2 linked regions of the Verrucomicrobium spinosum DSM 4136 = JCM 18804 genome follow. The protein of the gene in region 1 interacts with the protein of each later gene in a pairwise test. Links are inferred from orthologs where the notes say so. Each region holds a gene or a part of one and is shown in the gene's direction. Other genes may lie near its edges.

Region 1 (3,120 bases):
AAGTGCCTTTTGTCGGCACCGACAGCACGGCTCCTTCCGATGACCCCTCCCTGCCCTTCCAGCTCAATCAACCGCTGAGTGCAGGACACACCCTCGAGATTGCCGCCTATGCTGGCCAAATCTCCCCCAGCAAAATGTTCGTGGGTCGCGTGATGGTGGACGAAAGCGGTCTGGTGGATCTGGGCAAGTACGGCACCGTCAAGCTGGGCGGCCTGCGCCTGCATGAGGCGGTGCTGCCGCTGGAGAGCGCCTTTCGCCGTCAACGTGGCCAGTCTCTCATCAACGTGCAGGTCATCCGGGTGGAAGACCTCCCTCTGTTAAGCATTCGCGGCGCTGTGAAGCAGCCCGGCATCATTCAATTTGTTGAGGGAGCCACCCCTGCCTCGGTGCTCCGCTACGCTGGCGGCCGCACCGGCGATCCGACTGCCACGGCCGTGTATGTCACACGCAATGGCCAGCGCGCCTTTCACGTGAACTATCTAAACTCGGAAATCCCGCTGGAGCCAGGCGATATTGTGACGTTCTCAGACTCGCTCTGATCCGTATCTCTGCGCAACCCCCACCCCCCCTTTCGGCATGCCTTACGAAACCGCCCCCGGCAGCCCAGAGCAGCCGTTGATCGACGTCATCCCTCTGCGCATCGGTGCAGGGCTCACCCTGCTCTACATGCACGCCTGGCAGCACGCCTTCCTGGCTTGGGGTGCCGTCTGGAACCAGGAACCCTGGGAAGTCATTGGCGTGGTGGAGCAGTCCGGCCTCCCCCTCCCGAAGGTCCTCGCCGCCTTCGCTGCCGGTGCAGCGATCTTCACCGCAGTGTGCTGGATCCTCGGGTTCTTCACCCGGTTCGCCTCCGTCGCCTTCATCCCTGTCACGCTCGGTGCCCTCTGGGTGTGCAATCGCGTGGGCCAGAGCTTCGGTGCCGAGTCGTGCATCCTTTTCCTGCTCATCGCCATCACGCTCATTATCAAGGGACCCGGCTGGCTCTCCGTGGACGCCCTCTTCTCTCGCGGCAAGAAACAGCGCAAGGCGATCTATCTCTGAGTGGAAACGGTCTTCGTCTTTTCCTAGAACTTGGACAGCCGATGTGGACCAACCCACATCGGCCCGCTGCATACCTGAATTAGCTCCTCTCAGATCAGTGGAATTCTGTTAATTCCGTCAATTCTGTCTAAGTTCTCCTCTTCGAGTTCCATTCCACATGTCCACCCCAGCCGCCCCCGTCCGCATTCTCGCGGTCGATCCTGCGCTTCGCAACACCGGCTGGGCTGTTCTCCAGCATGAGGGGCGCACCACCACGGCACTGGCCTATGGCGTGATTCAGAATCCCGCCAAACTCCTCACCTCCGGGTGCCTTGTCGCGATTCGAGAACAGCTAAGCGAGGTCATCAAGAAATTCGGCCCCACTTCCTGCGCGGTTGAATCCACCATCTACGTGCAGAGCTACAAGACCGCCATCACCCTCGGCAGCGTCCGTGGCGCGGTCTTGATCGCCGCTGCCGAACACGGCCTCCCCATCTACGACTACGCCCCGCGCGAAGTGAAACAGGCTGCCGTGGGCAAAGGGGCCGCCGCCAAGGAACAGGTCGCCTTCATGATGCGCTCCATGCTCCGCCTGCGTGAAACCCCGCCCTCTGATGCCGCCGATGCCCTGGCCGTGGGCCTGGCGCATATTCAAGCAACTGCGGGGGCCCTGAGCGTGGGACGGGAGAGGGAGCGGGCTTGAGTTCAGTGGGCAGTAGGCAGTTCTCAGTGGGCAAGGTGTTGGACGCCCATCTCAACCTAAGCATCCCCAGAGCTTGCTAACACCACAGGTGACACCGGCTTCCCGCCGGTGCGTGCTCCCAGCGTCCCGCCGGATGGAGTGGCGAGATGACATAGCAAGCTGATATCATCTCCATTTGGGTTGGATCGACCAACACCTTGCCCACTGCCCTCTGCCTACTGCCCACTGAATCCGCGTTTCCCCAGTTCCCCCAGCGTCCACGCATACTCCGCGCTCAACTGGTCCACCACATCCCCCGTGCGCAACTCCTCGGGCAGCACTTCCCAGGTATAGGTCTCCATTTCCAGATGCTGGCAGGCGGTGGGATGTTTCGCCAGCCAGTCCAGGGCACCGAGGATGTGGTCCTTGGTGTCGGAGAACCCGCCGCTCGGTTCGGCGTGGAGCGGCACGTGGAAGTGCACGCGCCATTCGTCGCCGATCTCATACGGCATGCTCGCGGCCAGTTCCATGGCATTGGGGATGTCGCGCAGACGGCGGAGGGGAGTGTCGCCTTCACGGATGACCACTTGGTGGAAATACACCGGCTCATCGAAGCTCTTCAGGCGGTCCAGATTCTCCGGCGTGGGCTTGAGCTTGAGTGCGGAGCTCAGGTGCAGCTTGCTCAGGCGGATGCCGGCATCGTGGATGCGGCTGAGCGCCTCATTTGCTTCCTCGAACTCGACTGCGAGGTGACAACAGTCGTAGTTCACCCCCACCCGTTTCAGGAAAGTACGATCCCCCGGGTACTGGTCCACATAGAGGCCAAAGAACTTGAGCAGCTCCCCGCTTGTCTCCACCAGCCCCAGGGGCTCTGGCTCCAGGCCCAGGTGCAGATCCTGACCCGTGCGGTCACAGATGCTCTGTATGTGCTCACTACAGGCCTTGAGGTTCGCGAAGATTGCTTCCAATTCCTCAATGCCAATGCCAAACTCCTTGTGTGAACCCGGCAGCGTGCTCACACTGCCACTCATGCCCTTGGGCAGGAGCTGGGAGAGAATGTCAAACAACCGGTTCGTGTATTCCAGCCGATCCTTGGAGGTCCAGTCCGGCTTGAAGACCTGTTCCTTCACCCGCGCGCCATGGAAATTACCATAGGGGAATCCATTGATGGTAAAGACATAACAGTTGTGCTTCTCCAGCCACTCCTGGAACTCCGCCAGCTGGCAGGGCTCAGCCAGCTCCCGGGAAGCCTGGTCCCCCAACCGCAATCCGATGCCATAAGGCTTGCCTCCCGCCACGCGATCCTTCACCCTCAGGGTATAGTCCTCCAGGGTGCGCCAGGTCTGTGCCCAAGTTTCGCCGCGGTGAATGTTCGTGCAGTAGCCCAGGTGGATGCCGTGTTGGAGGTGCATGGGGTC
Region 2 (3,122 bases), 5.8 Mb from region 1 along the record:
CGGCAGCGGCAGCGGCAGCTGCGGCTTCTGCGCGGGCCAGCGTATGAGCGCTGGATGCCATTTCAATACCTTTAAGCCCACGATAGCTCTTCAGTTTCTTCTCCACGAGGCCACGGCCCACAAGGTTCTGAAGCTTTTCATAAGAACGGAGCCGTAGCATTTCTTCGCCCCCGCTAACTGCGTTTTTTAGCTTTAGGTTCTCGTACACGAGCCCGAACAGAATGTTGAACTCATAAGTCTTGCCATCCGAGAGAACATTGACCAACTCATCAGTGACATGGTCAGGAACCCGACGTGAAAAACGTGTTTTTCTTACGGTAGCCATAGACCCGGAGTATAGCACCGCGCAAGCACGTTGGCGAGTTTTTGTTTGATTTCACAGGAAAAATCCACGAATTCCAGCCCAAAGTTGCCTTTGAGGATAGAATTTTCCTGCTCCTCCGTATCCGCCGAATCTCAGCGGCTCGTGAAATTCCCCACCACCGTCATCTCAGCACTCTCGGCCTTGAGGGAAAAGATTTCCTCACTGGCAGGGAAAGCAGAGGAGTCGAATCGATCTTGAAGATCGTCTGCGAATTCCTGAATAGCCTCCGCTCCGGCTGGGAAAACATAGAGGGAATTGCGGTCCGGCGTCACGACCCAGACCTCTTTGCCAAAGACTTTCTCAAAGATCTTTCCCAGAGAAGGGGCCGTCAGCAAGCAGGGGAAGAGGTGGTCTTCCCCCCGGTACACGGCGTAGATGACCTTTCCGGCTTCGTTTTTGATCAGTTCCGGCTGAAGACTCGCCAGCCGGCGGTCGGCAGCCTCGGCCGCTTTCCGTTGAAAGCTATCGGCGCTGATGCCCAGCTTGTTGAATTCTGACTCCGTGTAGGGCACGAGTCGCGAGGTTGAGGGATCCAGCTTCACTGGGGTGAACACCGTCAGCCGGGCCTTCGCCAGAGTCAGTGAGATGGAGGAGCGGACCACCTTGGGCTCTGGCAGCAGGAGGTAGTTCTCCACCCGGATCGGCACGGCCTTGGGGGTGGCCCCGGCAGGAGACTGGGCCAGCACGGAGGAGAACGGGGCCACGAGGACGGCGCAGGTGGCTGCCGTGCCGAGGAGAGGGAGAAGGAAGCGTCTCACGCCGCCACGTTCCCTGAGGTGGGCCATTCTTCAACTGGCAAATGCCGGGGCCAGGCACGACGTCACGCTTTCCTGTTGCGCGAGTGCGTCGTCAGACGGATGTGGCCCCATGATCGCCTACCTCCGCGGCCACTTGGTCGAAGCCCTGCCCAACCAGCTCACGGTGGACGTCAACGGCGTAGGCTATCTCTGTCTGGTGCCCCTCTCCACCTACGACCGGCTGGCGGGTACGCAGGGGGAGGTGAGGCTGCTGACGCACCTCAACATCACCGAGCGCGATCACACGCTGTTTGGCTTCGCCACCGCTGAGGAGCGGGACCTCTTCCGCCTCCTGATCAATCGCGTGAGCGGCATTGGCCCCAAGATGGCGCTGGCGGTGCTCAGCGGCATGGCCGTGGGCGACTTTAAAGACAACGTCATCCGCAACGACGTGACCGCGCTCTCCCGCATCAGCGGAGTGGGCAAGAAAACGGCGGAAAGGATCGTGCTGGAACTGAAGGACAAGGTGGGCATCGTGGATACCTGGCAGGCCGCCCGGAGCACGGGCAACAGTCTGGTGCCAGACCCCACCCAGGCTGCGCAGACGGATGCGGTGCTCGCGCTCATCGCCCTCGGCTTCAAGCAGACCGAAGCGCAGAAGACGGTGCAGGATCTCGTGAAGAAGGCAGGTGGCGTGGTCAGCGCGGACAAGCTCATCCGCGATGCTTTGAGGAACCTCTGACAGTCGGCCTCCTGGCGCCTTACTTCAGCGTCTCCCAGTTGGAATTGCCCAGCCCCTTCTCGATGAACCAGTCGAGGTTCACCGACTTGGGGTCGTTGCCCAGGCGCTTCACCCGGGCCCGCTGGGTGTCCACGAGGAAGAACCCCCTCATGGGGAACACGCGCAGGCCCCGGTAGTCCAGCGCCCACGCCATGACGCGGTGTACCCCGGGAGGGAGCTGCTCAAAGCTGAACCGGCCGGTGAATTTGGCGAGCCCCTCATTCGGCAAATGACCCTCGGGCACATGGGTGAACTGGAGGTCACGTGCCATCACCTCCATGAAGTACAGGGGCAGACCTGTGACTTGGGTGACGTGGAAGATCTCCCAGTGCCCATCGTGGGGGTCTTTATAGGTCAGCAGCACCGCATCTGCCACCCTCTCGCGATTGGGCAGGCAGGCATAACCCCAGACCGCACCGGAAACTCCCTGCTCGTCATTAGTTTGCACCACGCAGGCAGAGAGTTCTGCGGTATTGCTGCTGAGCAGCTTGGGGGTGAGGCTGAAGTTGTCCAACCGGGAATTCTTGAGCATGGCGGGCCTGAGGTGGCCCAGGTCATCCGCCTTGCGCGCCAAGTTGCGATTCCCCGCCACATCCCCCTCCACGGCAAGAGGGAGCTTGTAGAAGAGGGTGTTGGCCGCGCCGCGGAGCCGTGAGGATTCCCACACGGCCATCATGCGCCAGCCGAAGGACCACGAGATGGCCTGCATGAAAATCAGGGCAAAGGCACCTGCTGTGAGAGACTGGAGAATGAATCGGCGGAGACCTGGCTGATGCTGACCCAGATGCCGGGCAATGAGCCAGACGAGCACAATTAAAGCCACCGTAAGCGGCACGGCGTGGATGACATACCGGGCATGCACGGCATTGTCTCCCGTCGTGGTGGCCCAGGAACGGCCAAGAGAGGTGAGAAAGGCCGCGCCCACGGAGTAGGTGCCTAGCAGGAGCCAGGGAAGCAGACGCTCACGAAGCGCCTGCTCGCGGAAATGCCGGAGCCAATAAGCTGCGCATCCGCCAAACAGGGCCAGGGATGAAGCGCCCAACCACAGGCTGGTATGCATGAGGGACAGGCTCGATCCCCGGGCCAGATGGCACCCCAGGAAGCGGAGGATGAAGCTGGCGGCGGCCTTCGGCCGACGGACGAACTCGCTGACGTTCCGCCCCATGGTGGCCTCCTCTCCTTGTTTGTAGGAGAAAGCTCCGTCCACTTCGTTCTTCAGGCCGTGGAAGTAGAGGATAGC

What was found.
Region 2: the proteins of ruvC (region 1) and ruvA interact in binary tests that used the Escherichia coli proteins (3 or more experiments, as listed by UniProt). The link is inferred for Verrucomicrobium spinosum DSM 4136 = JCM 18804 from one-to-one orthologs.

Annotation. Positions count from the first base shown.
Region 1 is NZ_ABIZ01000001.1:2,209,221-2,212,340, reverse strand. The notes cover bases 158-2,960. They hold ruvC (crossover junction endodeoxyribonuclease RuvC), read left to right. Parts: upstream 158-1,198; coding sequence 1,199-1,723; downstream 1,724-2,960. Other genes in these bases: eboE (metabolite traffic protein EboE), read right to left, coding at 1,939-2,960; VSP_RS08665 (DoxX family protein), read left to right, coding at 577-1,041; VSP_RS08670 (polysaccharide biosynthesis/export family protein), read left to right, coding at 158-539. Outside these bases: more of VSP_RS08670, read left to right, coding at 1-157; more of eboE, read right to left, coding at 2,961-3,114.
Region 2 is NZ_ABIZ01000001.1:7,974,917-7,978,038, forward strand. What follows is about bases 233-3,037. They hold ruvA (Holliday junction branch migration protein RuvA), read left to right. Parts: upstream 233-1,231; coding sequence 1,232-1,843; downstream 1,844-3,037. Other genes in these bases: VSP_RS32110 (hypothetical protein), read right to left, coding at 233-325; VSP_RS32115 (hypothetical protein), read right to left, coding at 457-1,122; VSP_RS32125 (DUF2339 domain-containing protein), read right to left, coding at 1,863-3,037. Outside these bases: more of VSP_RS32110, read right to left, coding at 1-232; more of VSP_RS32125, read right to left, coding at 3,038-3,122. UniProt on the Escherichia coli protein: The RuvA-RuvB-RuvC complex processes Holliday junction (HJ) DNA during genetic recombination and DNA repair.